Regions from separate parts of the Clostridium ljungdahlii DSM 13528 genome, predicted to be linked through region 2. Evidence: riboswitches for the same ligand, from Rfam matches in the RefSeq annotation. Region 2 holds a riboswitch; each other region holds the start of a gene.
What was found. A riboswitch is a leader RNA that binds a small molecule or an ion and turns the genes downstream of it on or off. The one in region 2 is predicted to bind cobalamin.
Positions count from the first base shown of each region.

Region 1: it holds a riboswitch for cobalamin, as region 2 does, so the genes downstream of both, CLJU_RS15780 (cobyric acid synthase) here and CLJU_RS22250 (hypothetical protein) in region 2, are expected to answer to the same signal.
Region 3: it holds a riboswitch for cobalamin, as region 2 does, so the genes downstream of both, cbiQ (cobalt ECF transporter T component CbiQ) here and CLJU_RS22250 (hypothetical protein) in region 2, are expected to answer to the same signal.
Region 4: it holds a riboswitch for cobalamin, as region 2 does, so the genes downstream of both, hemA (glutamyl-tRNA reductase) here and CLJU_RS22250 (hypothetical protein) in region 2, are expected to answer to the same signal.

Region 1 covers NC_014328.1:3,499,345-3,505,327, reverse strand. Annotated here, with positions in the region: gene CLJU_RS15790 (energy-coupling factor transporter transmembrane component T) at 1-540, shown strand, start outside; gene CLJU_RS15785 (energy-coupling factor ABC transporter ATP-binding protein) at 537-1,262, shown strand; cobalamin riboswitch at 1,374-1,546, shown strand; gene CLJU_RS15780 (cobyric acid synthase) at 1,723-3,240, shown strand; gene cbiB (adenosylcobinamide-phosphate synthase CbiB) at 3,291-4,244, shown strand; gene CLJU_RS15770 (pyridoxal phosphate-dependent aminotransferase) at 4,277-5,515, shown strand; gene CLJU_RS15765 (NAD(P)-dependent oxidoreductase) at 5,537-5,983, shown strand, end outside.
Region 2 covers NC_014328.1:2,466,547-2,472,529, forward strand. Annotated here, with positions in the region: gene CLJU_RS11060 (GNAT family N-acetyltransferase) at 171-623, opposite strand; gene CLJU_RS11065 (ABC transporter ATP-binding protein) at 693-2,327, opposite strand; gene CLJU_RS22250 (hypothetical protein) at 2,528-2,773, opposite strand; cobalamin riboswitch at 2,796-2,980, opposite strand; gene CLJU_RS11075 (4Fe-4S binding protein) at 3,064-3,447, opposite strand; gene CLJU_RS11080 (MATE family efflux transporter) at 4,075-5,436, opposite strand; gene CLJU_RS11085 (class I SAM-dependent methyltransferase) at 5,442-5,983, opposite strand, start outside.
Region 3 covers NC_014328.1:3,162,772-3,168,754, forward strand. Annotated here, with positions in the region: gene CLJU_RS14105 (energy-coupling factor ABC transporter ATP-binding protein) at 163-999, opposite strand; gene cbiQ (cobalt ECF transporter T component CbiQ) at 1,012-1,791, opposite strand; cobalamin riboswitch at 2,039-2,213, opposite strand; gene CLJU_RS21755 (cell wall-binding repeat-containing protein) at 2,391-3,902, opposite strand; gene CLJU_RS14120 (DUF503 domain-containing protein) at 4,018-4,308, opposite strand; gene CLJU_RS14125 (hypothetical protein) at 4,440-4,706, opposite strand; gene CLJU_RS14130 (cytochrome b5 domain-containing protein) at 4,742-5,155, opposite strand; gene CLJU_RS14135 (hydrogenase maturation protease) at 5,156-5,620, opposite strand; gene CLJU_RS14140 (nickel-dependent hydrogenase large subunit) at 5,617-5,983, opposite strand, start outside.
Region 4 covers NC_014328.1:473,795-479,777, forward strand. Annotated here, with positions in the region: gene CLJU_RS02185 (glycosyltransferase family 39 protein) at 1-1,198, shown strand, start outside; cobalamin riboswitch at 1,782-1,960, shown strand; gene hemA (glutamyl-tRNA reductase) at 2,119-3,315, shown strand; gene hemL (glutamate-1-semialdehyde 2,1-aminomutase) at 3,344-4,618, shown strand; gene CLJU_RS02200 (lipid II flippase Amj family protein) at 4,911-5,714, opposite strand.

The sequences.
Region 1 (5,983 bases), 1.0 Mb from region 2:
GTTCAAGATATAAAAAAAATACTGCTTTTAAGCATTTCTATTCCATTTTTTACATTTATAATGCTCATACCTTCCATACTTATGGGGAACATTAGAAATAGTGAAATGCTTTTACTAAAAGTAGCTGGTACTATAATTTCAATAAATGTTTTATCTTATACAACTAAATGGCATGATATAACTAAGGCGCTAAAGATGTTTTTTATACCAGACATATTTATTTTGGTATTTGACATAACTTTAAAATACATTTATATATTAGGTGAATTTTCTTTGGACATGTTTTATGCACTAAAGCTTAGATCTATAGGAAGAAATAGTAAAAAGTATTCTTCTATTTCAAAGATAATTGGCAGTTTATTTTTAAAATCAAAAGAAATGGGAGATGAAATGTATTGTGCTATGGAATGTAGGGGATTTACAGGAGAATATGTGTCTCACAAAAAATTTAAATTTAAGTTTTTTGATCTAATATATTTAATAGTTAATGTACTTATCATAACTATGTATTTTTACATATCTAGGGTGGGATTAAGATGATAAAAATTGAGAATGCTTTTTTTAAATATAAAAATAATGAAGTATTAAAAGATATAAATGTAACTATAGAACAAGGAGAATCCATAGCGCTTATAGGTGCAAATGGAAGTGGTAAATCTACCTTTTTAAAATTATTAAATGGAGTGGTATTTCCCACAAAGGGAAATTACTATTTTGATGATGTGAAAATATGTAAAAATGAATTGGAAAAAGGTAACTTCTCAAAGAAGTTCCATAAAAAAGTAGGATTTGTATTCCAAAACTCCGATGCACAACTTTTTTGCTCTAGTGTATACGAGGAAATTGCTTTTGGACCAAGGCAAATGGGAATGGATGAAGATGAAGTAAATAAAAGGGTAAATGACTGTCTAGAACTTTTAAATGTGAAGGATTTAGAAAACAGGGAGCCTTATAACATAAGTGGGGGAGAAAAAAAGAGAGTGGCTATAGCTGCTGTACTTGCATTAAATCCTGAAGTTTTGGTTTTAGATGAGCCTATGAGTGGAATAGACCCTAAGGGAAAGAAATTCTTAAATGATCTTTTTATCAAATTAAATAAAGCAGGAAAAACTATAATATGTTCAACACATGATTTTGAATATGTTAATGGACTTTTTAAACGAGTTCTTGTATTTTCTGAAGATCACCATATAATAAGGGATGACGCTTACAACAAAGTAATGGAGGATACTGAGTTTTTAGTGAAATATAATATCAAATAGTGTTATTAACTGTAAAACTTTAGAATTCCATGAAATTTTTATTTACTTTATGTAATATATTGGATATTTCAAGTTGACATAAAACTCTAATTATAATAAACTTAGAGTATAAATTAAATAGAAAATTCAGGTGCCTTTATAGGTGAAAAGGGAATACGGTTAAACTCCGTAGCAGCCCCCGCTACTGTATGTGATGATGAACTTTAGTTACCACTCGTAAAAGAGGAAGGTTAAAGTAAATATGAATCATAAGCCAGGAGACCTGCCTGATTGTTATTATATGCTTTCGGAGGGAGAGAAACTTTTAGTGTGGTTAACCTCAGCTTAAGCTGAGGTTTTTATGTTAAAGGCAGTTAGCTTTCTAAAGCTTACTGCCTTTTGGCTTTAATATAGATATGTGTGTATTAATTAAAATTAAACTTTTTATTATATTTAGGAAGTTTTGGGAGGAGTAATTGTTATGGCAAAAATTATGATTCAGGGAACTGGTTCTTCTGTAGGAAAAAGTATAATTGTTTCAGCCCTTTGTAGAATATTTAAACAAGATGGTTATTCAGTATGTCCTTTTAAATCTCAAAATATGTCATTGAACTCATATATAACATTAGATGGCAAAGAGATGGGACGGGCTCAGGTACTTCAGGCTTATGCAGCTGGATTGCAGCCGGAAGCATATATGAACCCTATATTGTTAAAACCAACTTCAGATAAGAAATGCCAAATAATAGTTAACGGAAAAGTGTATGGTAACAGCACTGCTATGCAATATCATAATATGAAGCTGGAATTTAGGGATATGCTTAAAGAACACTTTGAAAAGATGGAGAAGAAATTTGACATAATAGTAATGGAAGGAGCAGGAAGTCCTGCAGAAATAAATTTAAGAGATAGAGACATTGTAAATATGGGTATGGCAGAATCAGTAGATGCACCAGTACTTTTAGCAGGAGACATAGACAAAGGAGGAGTATTTGCATCCATTGCAGGAACAATGCTGCTTTTTACAGAAGAGGAGAAAAAAAGAGTAAAGGGTACTATAATAAATAAATTTAGAGGAGATAAAGATATACTGGAGCCGGGGCTTAAGATGCTTGAGGATATAGTAAAGGTACCTTGTCTTGGTGTCATACCTCATTTTAGATTGGCACTTGAGGATGAAGATGGAGCTGTAGAATTCAATAAAAGAGTTACAGCACCTATTGATATAGCCGTAATAAAGCTGCCTCATATATCTAATTTTACAGATTTAGATGCGCTTAAGAGCGAAGAAGACGTTTCCGTAAGATTTATAACATCTGTAGAAGAGTTTGGAAATCCAGATTTAGTCATTATTCCAGGAAGTAAAAATACTATAGAAGATCTACTTAAAATTAGACAGTGCGGCCTTGAGGATCGAATAAAAGAATATAGTAAAACTGGACTTGTCATAGGACTATGCGGTGGATATCAAATGCTTGGTAAAGTCATAGAAGATCCTTATGGAGTGGAGACAGATGTAGGAAAAGTAGAGGGTATAGGACTTTTAGACATAGAAACTATATTTGAAAAAGAAAAGGTTACAACTAGAGTAAATGCAAAAAGTAAAATTGACTTTCCAATAAAAAAGGATGGCGAATCTTTAACTAATAGAAAATTGGATGTATACGGATATGAAATACATATGGGAATATGCAAATATGGAAAAGATGCAAGACCATTGTTTAATATAACTGATAAAAATGGTGAAAAGGTTGACACAGAAGATGGTGCCATAAATATGTCAGGAAATGTAATTGGATCTTATATACATGGAGTTTTCGATGGAATTGATTTTAGAGAATTTATTGTAAATAAGATAAGAGAAAATAAAGGATTAGGTTATAAAAAATCTAAGACATATGAAAATCTTAGAGAAGGAGAATTGGATAAGTTAGCAAGCATAGTGCGAAAGAATTTAGATATAGATAAGATATACAATATTATGGGAATTAAAAGATAGTAATTAAATTTAGAAAAGAGGGGTTAAATTTGTCCAGTTCTTTTGTATTTATGAATTTAATAGATATTGTGATAGCAGTTGTAATTGATTGGATAATAGGAGATCCCTATTGGTTTCCCCATCCCGTTATATATATAGGAAAGCTTATATCTTATTTAGATAAAAAGGGAAGAAAGCTTTGCAAAAAAGAGGAGAGCTTAAAAGCATTTGGTGGATTAATTGTTTTCCTTGTTGCATTTGTTAGTTTTATTGTGCCTTTTGCAGTACTGCTGCTTTTAAGAAAAAATGTTATTTTATACAATATAGTAAATACATTTATTATTTGGACGACTATTTCTGCTAAATGCCTTGCTGTAGAGGCAAAGAAAGTATACTATGCCCTTAAAAAGGAAGATATTGAAGATGCAAGAACCAAGCTTTCTTATATAGTTGGAAGGGATACATCCTCTTTAAGCAGTCAGGAAATAATAAGGGCAGATGTGGAAACTGTGGCGGAAAATACTTCCGATGGAGTAATAGCACCACTTATATATGCAGCTATTTTTGGAGCACCACTTGCTATGCTCTATAAGGGAATAAATACTATGGATTCCATGCTTGGATATATGAATGAAAAGTATAGATACATAGGATTTTTTCCTGCAAAGGTAGATGACGTATTTAATTTTATACCTTCTAGAATTACAGGGGTACTTATGTGTATATCCGCTTTTGTAGTAAAAGGAAATCCTTTTAAGTCTTTTAAAATAATGATAAGGGACAGGAAAAACCACAAGAGTCCTAATTGTGCTTATCCTGAGGCAGCAGCAGCTGGAGCTATGAGAATACAGCTTGGTGGCACAAATGTTTATTTTGGTCAAGTAGTTTATAAACCTACTATAGGGGATAGACTTATGGAACTAAGTTTTAAACACATAGGACAGTGCATAATAATTATGTATTTTACCGAAATACTTTTTATGATTTTATGTGGAATAGTTATAATTGGATTACCCAGAGCGTAATTTAGAAAATCAATGATATAGGATGTGTTATTATGGAACATGGTGGAGATATATATACAGAGGGACTTTTAAAGGGAAGAAAGCTTTTGGATTTCAGTTCGAATATAAATCCACTAGGAGTACCTTTAAGTTTCAAAGAAAATATAGAAAAAGCATTAAAAGATGTAGAAAAGTATCCTGATGTGGAGTATAGACAACTTAAAAATTCAATAAAAGAGTATATAAATTTTTCATTAAATTACTTTTATCCGATGACTACCTGCTCTAATACTCCCACTTCTTCAAGTGGGAGCAAAGAGCAGCTACGTCCCTGGATAACGATTTCTAAGTATCAGGTGAAGTCAAAAACTCCATCTGATGCCAAGAACTCTGTTTACATTGAAGAAGAAAAAATATCAAGCAGCATGGAAGATACGAACATTGTATTAGGTAATGGAGCTGCAGAGATAATAGATCTTGTAATCAGCTGTTTTAAAAGCATCTGTATTGTAGTACCTTCTTTTATAGAATATGAAAAAAATGCAGCAGAATGGAACTGCCAAATAATACATTCACATTTGAAAGAGAATATGGAGTATGATTATAAAGATATCGGACAAAAAATAACAAAGTCAGAAGCATTAATTATTGGTAATCCAAATAACCCAAATGGCGGTGTAATAGATAAAGATAAGTTTAAAGAAATACTTGATTACTGCGAGGAAAATCATAAAACAATAATTATAGATGAAGCTTTTGTGGAGTTTACAGGAAAAAGAGGATGTTCTTTTTTAAGGGAATCGCAGAAATATAAATGTGTATTTTTAATCAGAGCTCTTACTAAATTTTTTGCACTGCCGGGAATAAGAATGGGATATGGTCTTTGTAAAAATGAAAATTTAATAAAAAGTATAAAATCCAAACAAAATCCATGGAACATAAACTCTTTTGCAGAAACAGCAGCTGAGAGTGTACTTAAAGATAAGAAATACATAGAAGAGTCCATTTGTTGGATAGAAAAAGAAAGAAAATTTATGTTAGATGAGTTAAAAGAGATACCTTTGTTTGAAAAAGTGTATGATAGCTACAGCAATTTTGTATTATGTAAAATGAAATATGAAGATTGTCAGAAGCTATATGGTAGATGTTTAAAAGAAGATGTTCTCATAAGAAGATGCAATAATTTTAAGGAACTTGATAGTAAATTTATAAGATTAGCGGTAAAAGATAGGTGGAGAAATGAAAGAATACTACAGGTGTTAAAAAAAATAAGTAAAGATGTAACTACTTAAGTTTTAAGGGGAGAAGAAGAGATGAAGGTAAACAACTTAGAAAATAATAATATGCTTTTGTCGCTGCTATCTCCTAAAATAAAAGTGATTATATTAGGGGGAGGACATGCAGCTTACATTAAATCAAAAACCTTTTCAAAAAAAGGATGCCAGGTTTATATATTGTCTAAAAAGTTTATGGATGATTTTGAAAATATAGGGAGCCTCCCTAATGTAAATATAATTAATGCAGAGTATGAAAAGAAGTATATAGAAGACAAGCACCTTGTAGTAATAGCTACAGATGATGTGAAAGTAAACTACAGCATAGCAGAGGATTGCAGAAAGCTATGTAAAATATATATAGATGCAACTAAGCCTGAAAATGGAAATTGCATTACACCCTGCCAGAGAAATACTAAAAATGTTTCAATTGGGATAAATACAAAAGGAGTATCACCTGTAACTTCTGTATTTATTGCAAATAAG
Region 2 (5,983 bases):
TCTCCTTTGAGTAACATATAATTTCATATTTAATATATATTTTAAAAATAGTTATCATTCTCCATAATTTTCAGTAAAATATAAAAGTCCTATTTTTCTGACTTTATAATTGCTTATTATATTTCCCGCTGCTTTGTCATACAAATTATAACCAACAATAGTATAAATTTCTATAATACTATAGACACGTACATCTTATCTCTTATTAATTCCATTTTTGCTCCATACTTTGCCCAAATTTTTCTAGAAGCCAGATTATCTTTTACAATTTTAGCACTTAAATATTTTATTTCTTTCCTTTTAGCATATTCTAATATTTGCGAAAAAGCTTTGCTTGCATATCCTTTTCCCCAGTACCTACTCCCAATCCAATAACCAATTTTTGCTTTTTTCTCTTCTACACTCTGATAACTTAACGATATCATACCAATTGCATTATTATTCAAAACGATAGCAAATATTTCTGAGTTTGTGTTTTCAGACCATTCATTATTATGTTTGATAAATTCATCCTTTGATATTATACACTTTCTGGAACCTAATTTTTCTTGTAATACATTATCAGTATTTAATATTTCTATAAGTTGAATTGCATATTTATTATTAATCTCTTCAATTGCCATACTTTTTATAACCACCTAACTTAAACACTCACAGTCAATAAAATTTATAAAGAATATAAAGTTTAATTTTTATATTTCAATAATTTTATCTATAAAATCTATTCCTTTAGTAATATGAGAAATTATTATTAATATTGAACTAGTTTTTCTACTTTTCAAAATTCTCAACATTATTTCTCTTGTTTCGGCATCAACATTAGATATAGGTTCATCTAGGATAATTACATCCTTATTGGAAAGCATTGCTCTTATAAAAGCTATAACCTGAGCCTGTCCCCCTGAAACGCCTGCTGTATTTTGACTTATTTCGGTATCCAATCCTCTAGGTAATCTATGAATATATTCAGTTAGCATAAATTGATCAATAAGTTTTTCTACATGCTCACGGTTTCTATTTGTCTGCCCATATAATATATTCTCCAATACTGTTCCCCTAAATAAAAATATATTTTGTGATACAATTCCTATCCTATTTCTTAAGCTTTTATTATTAATCCTTTCAAGATCTAATCTATTATAAAATATTTTACCACTTGTAGGAGTATATAGTCCTATTAAGAGTTTTATAAGAGTAGATTTTCCAGATCCATTTTCACCCTTAATAAGAATTTTTTTCCCTTTACTTATTTTAAAACTCAAATTTTTTAAAACATATTCTTCAGAGGTATTATATTTAAAATCTACATTATTTAACTCTATAGATTCAATTTTCCTATTTAAATATTCATGCTTCCCACTGTTTTCACCTTGCATATCAAGAAGCTGATATATTCTTTCAATACTTAAACATACTGGTTTTATTATAGTCCCTATAGTTGCTAAAGCTTGAGTACTGCTAAAAACTTTAGCTATATATAATGAAAAAGAAGTATATAATCCTATGGTAAATTGTCCTTTTAAAATCATTATTCCTGCAATTAATAGTATTAGAAGTGTACCAAAATCATTAATAAGTGTTATATTTTCCGTAAATAATAATATAGCCTTGCTTTGTTTTGTACTATCCTTTGTAAGTTCATCAAGTTTATTTTTAAACTTTAAAAGACTGCTGTTTTTACCATTAAGCACTTTTATATCTTCAATTCCATTGATTATTTCAAAAGTATCTCCATTTAAAATTGCACTAGATTCCATCATCTTTTGTGTATTTTTCATAAATCCACTTGCAGATTTTTTAGAAGTAATGAAAAAAACTGGAGTTAAAAACAAAATTATTATAGATAATTTATAATTTATAACAAACATAGTACCTAACGCCATCACCGTATCAATTAAATTTAGAAAAATACTTATAAATTGAGGTGAAAAAATTCCTCCCACAGAACTACATTCTGATATTCTTGCTTGAATATATCCTTTCTGTGTAGAGGATATATAGTCCATTGGCAAATCTATCACCTTGTCCATCACCAAATATCTCATTTCATTAACAATTGAATTACTAACTTTAACAAACATATATTTTGAAATAACCGCAAGAATATATCTCAAAATATACAATAGTGCTATTACAGCAATTAATTTATAAAAGTCACTATATCCTTGTTTAGTTATAAGTATCTTGTCCATTATACGTCCTATTATGTATGGAATAGGAGTTGATATAATTGAACTAAAAATCATGCCAATAATTCCTATAGTAAAAATGATGCGATATTTTTTTAAAAACGGTATTAATTTCAATAAGCTACTAAAGTTACCCATATTATTTTCTCCTTATATTTTTTTGATTTCAAGTCAATACAAATTTACAACCAGGAATTAATTATGATACATTGATTTTACTAACTTCTTCTAATTTTACATTTTCATCCATAGGATTTATTCTTACCTTTCATATTTTTTATTCAACTTATTTTTACGATTCACTCTATCTAATCACCTTCCTTTTTGTACTCGCCTGTCTAATCCACTGCATTTAGTTCTTTCATTGATGACGGAGGGGTTATTCTAAAATAAGGACAAATCTGATGACTTACTTGATTGTTCATAAACAAAGTTCTTGGCATCAGATAAATTCCTATAAATAAAAAGAAACCTTCTCCCTTCGAAGGTCTCTTTTTATAACATAACTTACAATAATGGTTAATAACTAAAAAACATCTCTGTTCTCTTATGTTAATATAACCGTTTACTTTTTGAATAAACATAGCATTATCTTCCCCTCCGAAAGAATCACCGACATATCAGGCAGGTTTCCTGGCTCAGATTCATCTTACTTCCCCGTCTTCCCAGATATAAAAATCCAGTGACATAACTAGGGTTTCATCCTCCATACAGTAACGGTGGGCTGCAGTGTTTTTTACACTTTCCCTTTTAACTATCAATTTGACAGCACCTAATAGTAAAAATATTAAATTTTATTACCTTTATGTTAAATTCATAGCAAAAATTTTGAAAAGTCAATATTATTTTCTTAACGAATCCATTATTAAACATTTTAATCTTCTTGAATTTCAAGTACTCCCATAGGACAAGCTTTAACACAAATACCACATGCCATACACTTACTTGGATTAGGCTTGTCTTCTACTTTTACAATAATACCTTTTGGACAGGCTTCTACACATGTACCGCAGCCAGTACAAGCTTTTTTATCTATCATATATATTCCCTTAGCATTTTGTTTAATGGCCTCTTCAGGACATTTTTTAGCACACACTCCACATTGATTGCACACTTTTAAATCTACACATCCATCTTTTCCCTCATCAATCTTAATACAAGAATTGCCGTAAGTTTTGTAAAATGCCTCGGAACAAGCCATTTCACAGCTTAAACAAGACATACATAAAGACTTATCTTTAACAACTAATTTTTTCATAATACATTCCCCTTTAAACATTATTTATATATACTTTGTACATATACCTTAATTATACAAATATATAAGGTATATATCAATACCGCAAATTTTATGCCTATTATTTTGCTTTGTATAAACAAAGTGCGTGGTAGTATTAGATCATATAGTCATGGAATAAAATAAATGTACAACAAAATTGTCAAAATAAAATAAAAAATACTTAAGTGCAGGAGGGACTGCTCTTAAGTATTTTTTATTTTAGAGTTTAGGGTTTGAATAATTAAATTTATTTCAAAACTATACTATTTTATAAAGCAATTTACATGCCAATTCTTCAGCTTGCAATATTCCTACTTAAAATTATAAATTTTATCCGATGGCTACCAGCCGTAATCCCCCCATCTTCTACTAAAGTGGGGGATAACGGCTGTTACGCCCCTGGATAACAATTTCTCCTAAAGGATAACGCCTTCTAAGTGCTAAAGCACTAAGAATCCTGTTAATAAGTTTCAGATGGAGAAAAAAGCTCCACCTGAAACCAAGAACTCTGTTTATCATTTTGAATATTTTTCTCATATCATATTGATAAAACGCTTTAATTTAGTTTTATTTTGATACTAATATATTTATCTATATCAATGAATCTTACTTATTGGGAAAAGCGACTACTTTCTTTGTCCAATTACCTTTTAAATAATAGAAAGTCATACAAAGTGCTGTTGTTGCCCAGGTTATGGGATATGTAATTGCTACTCCCCTAACATCATGATAGAAATGCATTATAGTAAAGAGCAATATAATTCTAAGTATGCATATATTAGATAATATAATCACCATTGGTGGAGCTGCTTTTCCTGCACCTCTTATAGTATCTCCCAATACTTCCAAAATAACATAAATCCAATAAAATGGAAATGAAGTGTTAATTATTCTTATTCCGTAATCAATTACCACACTATCATGATTAAATATTCCAAAAACTTGGCGTCCAAATATCAACAAAAGCGTACTTGACACTATAGTTACACCTATTTCCATTAGTATACATACCTTGGCTCCCTTTTTTACCCTTTCAATATTTCCTGCACCCATATTTTGCCCAGAAAATGTTGTAATTGCTTGTCCGAAAGCTACAATTGGAAGATAAATAGGTAATTCTACTTTAAAATATGCAGTAAATGCAACAATTGCATTTACACCAAGGCTATTAATATGATATTGTGCAAAAACATTTGACAATGTTATTACAATACTTTGAAGCCCGGACGGTATTCCAATTTTAAAAATAAGTAACAGTATTTCTTTATGTATTCGTATTTTTCTAAATTGTAATCTATATTCGCCCTCTAAATGTGTCAAATAATATAATATCAGTACAGCAGTTGCAGTCTGGGATAAAAGCGTTGCCCATGCAACCCCATTAACGCCATTTTCAAAAATAACTATAAACAATGCATCCATTAATACATGAACAATCCCACCAAAAAGTTGTATATACATTGGTGTTTTGGAATTACCCATGGCACGTATAATACCAGAACCCATGTTATAGGTAATAATTGAAATGAGACTTAAAAAATAGATTCTTATATAGGAAACAGCCGGTTCCAATATTTCTCCTGGAACATTCATCCACCTTAAGAAATATGGCACACCAATATAGCCAATAATGAAAAGCACTATTCCTCCAAGGAAACTCAATCCTATTGCCGTATGTATTGCATCTTTTAATTTCTCTTTTTTCCCCGATCCAACAATATTAGCAATAACAACACTTGCTCCTACTGACATCCCCGTAAAAAATCCTACTAAACAGGTAATAATCAAGGAACTAGCTCCAACTGCTGCTGCAGCTTCTTTGCCAAGATAATTCCCAACAAAAATCAAATCCACTGTATTATATAATTGTTGAATAATGCTTGCTGCAATCAGTGGCAGTGCAAAAAACAACACTTGTTTCCATATAATGCCCTCTGTTAAATTAGTACTCTTTTTCAAATTATTCATTTGCTTCACTTTTTTGTCGCAGCCACCATGAACATGGGCGATGCTCCATACAATAGCTTTTCCTTATCATCCCAAAGGTCTTTTGTAATATCAGGGTTAAATGAAATGTCCTTGAAGTCCAATTCCTTTAGAACCTTTACATCCCAATCTGGACGCATGATTTTGCAAAGTGGAAGTTCATCATAGTCCAGTTTCATTTTTCCCTTGTCATCGCCAGAGTAGGTAGAGCCGTAAATACTGATGCACTCCTTCTCCCTTCGTTCTACTTCTTTTTTTAGTTCTTCATCATAATAGTGAAGATTCCAGTCGGCATCAAAAATCAGAAGACGTCCACCAGGCCGCAAGATTCTCTGCCACTGTCGATATACATTCATGGGATCATGCAGCGTCCATGTAACATTTCTGCTGACTATCATATCAAAAGAATTGTCTTCAAAGTTGAGCTTATGACAATCCATACGGGTGAATACAGGGCAAACACCTGATCTGGCGGAATTTTTCTGGGCTTTTTCCAACATTCCTACAGAGCTGTCTATTCCAGTGACAC
Region 3 (5,983 bases), 700 kb from region 2:
CAAAATTAATACTCTATTGAATTAATAACAAAAAAGTTAAATTTTAAGCTGCTTTATATTTTCTCGTAAATTCTCTAAAAGTATTTCTAAAATTTAAAAGGCACAAAAATACGGACAATCTTTACTCTTAGGTTGTCCGCAAAAATATTTTTACAATTAAAATTACACTTGAGACTTATTTTTTTCTAAAAAATCCTTTGCTTGTCCAATAGTAAGTGGCAAATCATCAGCATTTAAAATTCCATCTCTATCTAAAATCTCAATTAAATGTGCTACTCTAGGAAGTCTTAAATTAATCTTACGGATAACTTCCTTCTGATTAAATACTTCTTCAGTAGTTCCTCCCATTACGACCTTTCCTTTATCTAGAAGATAAACTTTATCTGCAAGAAGTGGAACTGTATCCACATCATGTGTTGCAAAAATTAGAGTAATTCCAAGTTCTTTATTTATAGAATCCAAAAGCCTAATTAATTTGTGTACTCCTCGTGGATCAAGTGCTGCGGTTGGCTCATCCAATACCATAACTTTTGGTTTCATAGCAAGTACGCTTGCAAGTGCAATTCTCTTTTTTTGTCCACCACTTAAATTGTGAGGGCTTTTATCTTCATACCCTGACATTCCCACTGTTTTTAAAGCCCACTCTATAGTATTCTCTAACTTTTTTCCACTAACTCCCATGTTTAAAAGTCCATAGGCAATTTCCTGCCTGACTGTAGGGTTAAAAAGCTGGTCATCAGAATCCTGAAATACCATTCCCACATTGCGCCTAATCTCTACTAAATTTTTTTTACATACTTCCATACCATTTACAGTGATAGTTCCAGATGTAGGTTTTAAAATTCCATTAAATAGGTGAAAAAGCGTAGACTTTCCCGCACCATTTGGGCCAAGTATTGCTACTTTTTCCCCACTTTTTATTTTCATTTTAATATCTTTAAGCGCCATACTCCCATCACCATAAGCATAACTAACTTGAGACACATCAATAATTTCCATAAACATTCTCCTTTAAATCAATACATTTGCAATAATTAGAACAACCAATAAAATCACACCTACTACACCAAGTTCAAAATCCTTAGAAGGTACTGGATATGTAAAAAATTTAGCTTCTATACTATCTTCATTATATCCCCTTGACAGCATGGCATTATAAACTCTTATACTTCGATCTAAAGATTGTATTATAACATAGACTGCTATTTCTGCAGTATCTTTAACCTGATGAAACCAACTAGCCTTATATCCCATACGACTCAACTGAGCGTGTCTCATACTTTTTCCCGTCTCTTCTATAATAAATATATACCTATACATCATATCTGCCAAGTCTACTATTATAGATGGCATTTTAAATATTCTAAGAGTTTCGAGTATTTCAATCATAGGCGTACAAAAAGATAGTACACAAGCTAAGGTAACAGCTGCCATTATTCTAAGCATAAGTAAAATTCCAAGATCAAGTCCTTCTTTATAAATATTTAAATGATAACTTCCAAATGGGATATAGGTTAAAACATGACTACCATTAGTAAAAAGCATACTTATAAATACAATCCACGCTATTCCAAAAGGTATAAGTAATCTTTTTACAAGCCTTTTCCATGGCAAATGTACTGTATAATACCCAAATAAAGATAGTCCCCATAAAAAAGTTACCAAATACCAATGCGAAAGGAAAGTAGCAATGATAATACCACTTAAAAACAAAACCGTTTTGACTCTCCCATCTAAACAATGTAAAAAACTATTTTTATCATACATTTTTCTAAATGAAGCTAGTTCCATAATTTTATTCTTCCCCTTTGATTTTAATTTGCTGAACATCTTTCCCCAGTAATATCCAACTATCAATTCTGCACAAAATTAGTCACAAAAGCACCTACTTATTCATCACCTTACATGACGTCCAATTTTTAATAATCTTTTCGTAAACGATTTTACCCTTCCTAGAAACCTAGGAAGGGTAAATTATAATAACTGAAATAATATACTATAACAAAGGTCACCCCCCTATCACTCGTAGAGTTTAATGGTTCCTAAAACAACATAGGCAGGTCTTCTGACTTAAGATCATCATCCCTATAGCCTTCCCAGTTTCCCAGTGACATATAATAAGGACTCCTCTTTTCACAGCGGCGGGACCGTGCAGACTTTCCATCTGGCTTCCCTTTTCAGCATAATAATGCACCTATATCTTTTTTATATTTTTTTGTCAATAGTTGCTTTTCTAATTATGATATATAACTATTTAAGGCAATTTTCTCACAATATTTCTTTCATGTCAAGCATGCGACTTAATTAGTTGCAATTGGTGATTTGGAAATTAATTATTGTAAAAACTATCCGAAGTATAAGTCGATTTTTTACTTAGAAACACCATGAACCTAGTTTTCATACATAAAATAAGCAATAGCATCTTTTAATGATGTAGCAAAATCTACATTTCTCTTATGATAAGCATTTCCTCCATACTCATTTCCTTGATTATCACATATATAAGCATAATCATAACTTTTTGGATCACACCACTTCATAAAAGTATAGGTATGGCTTGGACCATTCGTTGTAAAACATATATCTCCAGGTCGAAGTTGTGCTAAATCCTCGCACTTAGTCCACCCTCTTTGTAAAAGTTGTGATGTAAATTGTACAGTATTACATACCCACTCTGGCAAATCAGTAAGCCCTGATCTTCTCAAAGCTTCACTTTGAAAATATACACAGTTATTGCTTGTGTCACCACCGTGAAGTTCAATAGCTCTACTTAAAACTGATTGTCTATGATCTTCATCACTAAGATAATTATAAAGATTTTTCTGCAATTCAGAATGGGAAGCAGAAGTATCTGTTGGTGTAGTTGGCTCAGATGATGGGTCAGCTGGTGCTGGCTGCGGCTGCGGTTGTGGCTCAGGTGATGGTTGAGGCTTATCTGACGTTTTGCCATTTGTCAAAGTTGCCACTATGTCTCCAGTTATCCCAGCTTCACCACCAAATACATATAACTTACTAAAGCTTTTATTTTCTATAAAACATTGTGTTACAGGAGCTGTACTGCTTCCTACCAAAACTATTGGATTTGAATTTAATGCAGCAAAAGCTGATCCGCTTAGTGCATCTGCAAAGTCTTCTGAATAAGCCAGACAAATCGAACTAAAATCAAATTTATCAGAAAAAGCATTTATTATATTTATATTTCTTTCATATTTATCGCTGCCAGAAATCCTCTTAACATTTGGGAACTTAGATGACACAGCATCACTTATTATGTCTTGTCCACCTAATACATAAGTTACCGGTATATTTTTATTTTCTACCAATTGACTTACTGAATCTGGTACTGAATCCTTTGGTACTAATATAATTGGCATTTGCAATTTTGCAGCTATAGAAGCTATAGAAAGTGCATCAGTATAATCACTATCTGTAGTTAAGATTATTCCATTAGATGTCCCTATTTGATTTGCCACTGATACGGAGGTCTCAGTTCTGTTAAGTCCAGAAAATCTTTCAGTTGATATATTCATCCCATGAAGCTCATCCTCAACTTCATTGCTTATAACTCCAGTACCTCCTACAATAAAAACTTGTTTAACACTTAATCTCTTTATTTGCTCAATTGTAGTATTCTCTAATCTATCACTGCCATTTAAAAGTATTGGTGCATTATATTTTTTAGCTAAAGTTGCCGCACTTAAGGCATCTGGAAAGTTATATCCATTCACAATAACTGCATAGTTGGAACTCTTCCAACCCTGATTTACTATTTGTGAACAGGTTCCATATCTATCTTGTCCACCTAATCTTATAGATTCCGGTGAAGCAGCACTAGCTCTCACTCCAAAAAATATAAATACAAACATAAAAACAGAAAGTAAACTAATTAATTTTTTTCTCATATGTACACCCCTTATTATTTAAGTAATTGACTTTCACACCTATTTTATCCTGTAGCTGTATCTTAAAGTTATCACAATTGTAAAATAGTTGTAACTTTTTTATTTAAACACTGCTTTACATACCTTCAACATCTTCTTTTTGAATATCTATTATTTCCGCGTCAGTATTGTTTTCTACAAAAGTTATGATATTTTCCATTGTCGAATCTACTTGTGCAGAAGTTCCACATATTCCTGCAGCTCCTATAACTATCATTTGATGAACATCCTGTTCATCAACTTCTGCCACAGATACGTTAAACTTATTTTTTAACTTTTGAACTATGCTTTTTACTACCATTCTTTTTTCTTTCAATGAATGAACCCAGGACGCTCTCAAGGTAATTTTCATAAGCAATATTTTCATATGTTTCACCATCTTTTCATTATAAGTATAATTTGCTTTATGTTTTCCTGTCAACTTTTGATTATAAAAATAGTTTTACGGTAGCACAAATAACCTCTTCAATTATGCCATCCAAATTGCTAATATCATTTCTACTTTTCATCTTCATATTGGTAACCTTCTATATTTTTAATTATTGCCATTTGATTAGGCAAATTTTCAATTTCAATTTTAACTTCTGTTGATTCATCAGTTATGTCTTCATTATAGTTTCTCAAATAATCATAAAGATTATTTTCATTAACATGACTGTAACTATTTACAGCTATAACTACTTTACCTATCTTTAAAATCTTATTTGAACTGCAGCATTCACTTAAAGTCCTAGATATTTTACTCAATAAAATCATATCATGCATTTATTATTTACCCCTTTTTCAAAACTAATTTGTTATTAAATTTTTAACTCTCCCACTTTAGGTAGACCATTTAATATCTTTGTTTCTCCACTGTGACATGCCTTAAATTGTAAAGTTAAATCTTTTCCAGCATACAGACTAAAATGCGTCCCTCCACCCCATACAGGAGACAAACTCACATCATACACTATTCCATTTACAGCAACATACGCCGGAGAGCCACCAGCACCATTGTATTTTGAAAGTTCTTCCAAAGTAAATTGTTTTTCCTGTCTTACTATATCTTTGTTCATTGTATTCATTAGTTTTTCTAATTCCCCTATTTGAATATTCATGAGATGTCTATAATGGCTTTTTATAAAAGGACATACAGCAAACATACTATTTCTTTTATAAAAAGTAATTTTTCTCCTAATTATCTTCAGCCTTTTCATTAAATAAAAATCCAACTATTTTTCCTCCCATGCTCTATCATTCAATCTCAGAAAAATATTTTTCAATACATCTTTTGAAATAGACTTAAGCTTATTCTGTAAATTATGGCTAAGTCCCAATTTAAAGCTTATACTAGCTGCTTCAATTTCAATAATAAATCCAGTTAAGGATTTGTAATAAACTCCTATCAAATCTATGAAACTATAGCTATGCTGAGTATAATATTTCTTTTTACACTTATAATCTTGTAAGCTGGCAACTGTTATCGTACCTGGAACTTTTCCATTATAAGAAGCATCTATTATAAATATAAAATCACCATCTTTTACTTGGGAAATGCAATATTCCACATCTGTCTCTCCACTTATAGATTCAACATTGTTATGCGTAAGCTCCTCCTTTATATTTTCCAGTATTCTAATTCCAATGCCATCATCCTCCATCAATATGTTTCCTAGAGCAATAACTTTTGCTTTCATACTATAACCTGTACATCCACTGGTTCATATTTATCACTTACAAGATGCGTTGCACAGGAAACACAAGGATCAAAAGATCTCATAATTCTCCCAACTTCTATAGGCTGCTTTATATCTTTTATTTTCGTTCCAACTAAAGATTTTTCTCCAATTCCAAGCGCACCTGATTGATTTCTTGGCCCCATATTCCACACTGTAGGAGTTATAATATTGTAATGCTTTATAAATTTATCTTCTATACTTATCCAGTGTCCCAAGGATCCTCTAGTTGTGTCAATTAATCCTGCACCAAATGCTTTATCTGGTATTTGATATATTCTTTGTTCTGCTGGAATAAGCTTAATTCTATCTGCAAGTCCTTGC
Region 4 (5,983 bases), 2.0 Mb from region 2:
ACCTGGTGGTGGCGGACCTGGTGGACCAAATGGACTTTCAGGAAGCTTTGGAGGACAGACAACGGCAGGTATTACTAGATTATTTTCTAAAAATGTTTTGTCAGACCAGATAGTTTGGTTTTTACCTCTAGCTATATTTGGACTTGCTGCATCTGTAATAGTAGAAAAACTTAAGTTCCCATTTGATAATAAGAAAAAATTGGGGTTAACATTATGGACATTATGGTTGGTACCTGAATTCATATATTTCAGCTACACAAAGGGATTGTTCCATCCATATTATTTAAGTATGCTGGCCCCTCCAATTGCAGCCTTATGTGGAATAGGACTTACTTCCATGTGGAAGCTATATAAGGAAGGCGGCATAAAATCATGGATAATGCCTGCAGCATTTATTGTAGAAGGATTGGTACATCTTTTAATGTTATCCTATTTTATTACTACTATATCCACTACTATAAAATCTATAATTATAGCAGCTATAATATTGTGTTTTGCATCTGCCGCACTGCTTATAATATATAGAATAGTCAAGAGAGGAAATTTGGATCAGGGCAATAATGGAAGCTTTGCCGAGATATTTACAACACTTGCCCTTGTAGGAATTTTGGTAACACCTGCTGTCGGTTCTGCTGCTGCTATAACTCACAGCTTAAGTTCTTTGCCTGCTGCAGGATTAGAGCTCCTGTCAAGCGGTGAATCAGGGAATTTCATGATGATGGGCGGACAAAATAGTAGTAGGAATTCAAAGCTTATAAAATTCCTTGAAAGTCATACTTCAAATGAAAAATATGCTCTTGTAGTTTCAGGTTCTGCTTCTGCTGAAGATATTATAATTGAAAGCGGCAAAAGCGTAATGGCTCTTGGAGGTTTCTCAGGATCTGACAAGATACTGTCCTTAAGCGAATTTAAACAAATGGTTAAAAAAGGTGAGGTAAGATATGTACTTACAGGAGGTATGGGAGGAAGAGATTCTCAGGATATAATGAATTGGATTCAGAGAAATGGAAAAGCTGTTTCAACTGCTGAATGGAAAGACACTACTAATTCTCAAGCTCAAAAAGGTCAAAGTTCTACTAATAATACTGATAATAGTAAAATGGATAGTAACTCAAAAAGAAACAGCAACTTACGTTTTCAGCCAATGGGCGGCATGAACAATGAAACACTGTATGATTTAAAAGGCACTGTAAAATAGAGGTAGAGTTTCTAAACAAAAAATCAACGTATGCTCTGGATATTTTTTACAACCTTCAGCTCGTTAAATATTTTGATAAGTCTAAGTAAAAAATTCTAAAAAAGCTAAGAACTTTTGAAAACTCGTACCTCAGACAATTCAAAAGTTCTAAGTTTTTACGAATTTTTTTCTAAGACTTATATGCAAAATATTTAAAAGAGCCTCATTATTGTAAAAATATGCTTGCGTATAAGCTGATTTTTAAGTTATAAATCCACATTGAGGTATTCTAGCTTGAAATTTCAACTTATACTTGAAAATAATGCTGACAAAATTGAAATCGCACTTAAAAACTTTTTTTATAAGTCTTAGTGAGGTATTTTAGAAAATCTTAGAAGCTTATATATGTCTGAGGTACGAGTTTATATAAGCTTCTTTAGATTTTCAAAATACCGAACTTTAGACCTATAAAAAGTTTTTAGTATGATGAAATTTGTCAGCATATGAACCGGTATATGTCAACTTTCAATCTAGAAACTCTATAGTTGATTCTTTTTATGATAATGTTATAATTAAGGTGAAAATTAATGTTGTAAAATAAAATTTAACAAATAATAGTATAGGTTTAATTACATTTAATTAAAAGGGAATCAGGTGGAAATCCTGAACTATCTTGTAGCTGTATTAGGTGAATTTAAGTAAGACAAGCCACTTGTAAATAGGGAAGGCATACTTAAATGATGAAGCTTAAGTCAGAAGACCTGCCTATATAGTAGGCCATTAACTCTACAAGTGATAGGGGGCATTGTAATAAATAAAGTATTTATTACTTATGTTTTATGTGTGAAGACCTTTTAACACTTAGTTAAAGGGTTTTTTAGGTATATAGTGAAGTTATATTTTAATTATAATAATATAGTTGTAATATTGGAGTTGATAAAATGATACAACTTATAGGGGTAAAAAGTGAATGTGATATTGAAATAAGGCAGAAGTTCTCTATTGTATCGTCAAAATTAGAAGATAAATTAAAAAATGTTTATAAAATTACAGCAAACGTTTTAATTTTGAGTACTTGTAACAGAACAGAAATATATGTGGATTCTAATATACAAGGTGAAGAACTAATAAATGCTGTATTTGATGCTTTAGGTTGGAGCAGGGAACTTATTACATATACCTTTTATGCAAAAAGTGAAGATGCTATTAAGCATTTAATGGAAGTAAGTTGTGGTTTCCATTCTAAAATTTTGGGAGAAGATCAAATTTTAGGACAAATTAAGACTGCATATAATATGGCATTAAAAGCTAAGACTATAAAAGGACAGATTCAGAGGCTATTTCAGAATGCAATAACTTGTGGTAAGAAGTTTAAGAATGACTGTGAAATGTATAAAATACCTGTATCTGTACCATCAATAGCTGTTAAAGAAGCAGAAAAGAGCAAAGTAAAAAGGTATATGGTAATTGGGTTTGGTGAAATAGGAAGGCTTGTTCTCAAATATTTAGCTGGCTTGAATACCGAGATAGTATATATCGTAGTACGTGATTTGAACAAAGTTAAAGATTTATATGAAAATTGTAACTGGATTAAGTTCATAACTTTTAAAGAAAGAAAAGCTTATTATAGCAATGTGGATTGTATTATAAGTTGTACTTCTGCACCTCATACTATAATTTATAAAGAAGAACTTCCTAAAAAGAAATTTCTCATATTTGATCTTGCAGTACCTAAAGATATAGATGCAGGTGTATTAACTCTTCCAGATGTAAAAGTATATGATATAGATAATATAAGCAGTATTGATGAAAATAATAAGATTATGCGAAAAGAAAAAATGGAAAAGTACAGGTATATTATCCAAGAATATATAGATGAATTTATAAAATGGCAGTCTTTAGATGAACTTTCACCGGAAATACAGAAGATGAAAAGTTTTGGAAGTGAAATATGTGAAAAGAGGATAGAGACTTTTAAAAATAAGAGGTATACCAAAGATAATGAAGTACTCGTACAAACTATGATACAGAGTACAGCCAAAGTGTATATAAACAGGGCTATAGATGTGTTAAAAGAAGCAAAACTTCAAGGAAAAGAAGATGAATATTTAAAGCTTATAAATAAAATATTCTGTTAATGATGAAGAAATGGAGATGTAAAACTTAATGAGAAATGATGATATATTTAATGAATCCAAATTATACATGCCAGGAGGAGTAAATAGTCCTGTTAGAGCATTTAAAGATGTGCCTTTGAATCCACCTGTTATAAAAAGGGGAAAAGGAGCTTATATTTATGATGAGGATGGTAATAAATACATAGATTTTGTATGCTCATGGGGGCCTATGATTTTAGGACACTGTGATGATGATGTGGTAAAGGCTATAAAGGATACAAGTGAAAATGCTATATCTTTTGGTGCTACTACAGAGCTTGAATTGGAGCTTGCAAAATATGTATGTACCACTTTAGATAATGTAGAAATGCTTAGAATGGTAAATTCAGGAACAGAAGCAACTATGAGTGCGGTAAAGCTTGCTAGAGGGTGTACTGGAAGAAATAAAATAATAAAATTTGCAGGTTGCTATCATGGTCATTTTGATGATTTTTTAGTAGAAGCAGGTTCTGGAGTCATGACAGAAGGAATTCCAGGAAGCGCTGGGGTTCCTGAGGACAGTGTGAAAAATACTTTAATAGCTAAATATAATGATCTTTCTAATGTGGAGAAAATTTTTGAGAAGCATGGTAAAGACATTGCAGCGATTATAGTAGAACCAGTAGCAGGAAATATGGGCGTAATTCCTGGGGATGCCAATTTCTTAAAAGGGCTTCGAAGTATTTGTGATAAAAATGGAAGCTTGCTTATTTTTGATGAAGTAATGAGTGGATTTAGGGTAGCCTATAAAGGAGCCCAGAGCATTTATGGAATAAAACCGGATATAACTACTTTTGCAAAAATTATAGGTGGAGGTCTTCCTTGTGGTGCTTATGGTGGAAGAAAAGAAATAATGGAAAAACTTTCACCAATGGGACCTGTCTATCAGGCAGGAACAATGTCCGGAAATCCCCTTGTAATGGCTGCAGGAATTGCAACTTTAAAGAAGCTGCACGACAATCCTGATTACTATGAACATCTTGAAAAATTAGGTGCAAAATTGGAACAGGGTATAAAGGACATAGCAAAAAAGAAGGGCATAAATGTTGTAGTAAATAGGTGCGGAGCAATGTTTGCTATATTCTTTACTAAAGATTCAGAAGTTAGAAATTATGAAGATGCTAAAAAATGTGATACTGCTCTTTTTGCAAAGTATTTTCAGCATATGTTGAGCAAAGGCATTTATATTGCACCTTCTCAATTTGAAGCTATATTTTTAAATGTAAAGCATACTGAAGAAGATATTGATAAATTCTTAGAGGCATTCAGCACATTTGAAGCCTAGATAGGGTTTCTAAGCAAAAAATCAACTTATACTATGGATATTTTCTACAACCTTCAGCTCCTTAAATATTTTGATAAGTCTAACCAAAAAATTTTGAAAACCTAAGATCTTTTGAAAACTCGTACCTCAGACAATTCAAAAGGTCTAAGTTTTTCTGGAATTTTTTACTAAGACTTATATGCAAAATATTTAAATGTGTTTGCTTATTGTAAAATATTTCTACACATAAGTTTATTTTTAAGTGAGAAACTAAACTTTATAGTTTGGAAATTAAAACAAACTTTCACATGAACTAAATTAACTTTGCTATAAGGACTATTAGATGTGAAGCAGGCACTAATATTAATTGTGCTAATATACTTCCAATAATCAATCCACCAACAATAAAAATTATGCAGCGGTTAAATTCCAATTCTGTACGTTCTCCTCTTATCACATCATCTGTCATCATAGATAAATATGGATCAATAAATATAAACATGAATATTGTTGAAATACTGTTGATTACAGATGCTAAAGTGCTGCAAGTAGTTCTTAAACTAGGACTTAAGCATCCAGCATATAATGATGATAAAATACTTATACTTGATATAGAAAATGCAATAATATTTAGTAAAATTACCTTTTTAGGAGTTTTTCTAAAGTTCTTTAATTCAGATAAATTTTCTCTTTTAGGAATTGAAATACTATTTTTAAACTGCTCAATTCCTGATTTTGAAAATGCATGAATCATCAATCTAGGTAAAGACCTGTAAACACTAAATGATATAACCAATTTGTTAAACACTTTTATAAAAGTTGGCATTAAAATTGCACCGGCTATTGTGGCTAAAGTAATAGAAAAAACTATCCATCTAAAAATATACAGTAAGTTACTAGAATGACCTGTATTTATTCCATTTTCAATAGTTTTTGCTAATAATGGAGCTTGAATAGTATTAGCTGTTCTTTGTATAAGTAAAAAAACATTAAATACAGCAAAAGATACTGCAATTCTACCAGTTCTTATTCCCACAATTCTAGTAGAATATGCTAATGTTCCTATAACATAAATAATAAAAGTTAGCATAAAAACTAAATATACCTGTATTGTCATTTTTCTTACCACCTTATGGCTTCATTAGTTTATATTTATTTCATAAATTTGTATATTCAAATTATATCACAATTTTAATTTTGATAGGAACTTATAAGATGAAGATTTTAGATCATACAAGGAAACATGCTGACAAAATTGAAATCACACTTAAAAATTTTTTTTATAAGTCTTAGTGAGACATTTTAGAAAATCTTAAAAACTTATATATGTCTGAGGTACGAGTTTATATAAGTTTCTTTAGATTTTCAAAATGCTGAGCTTTAGAC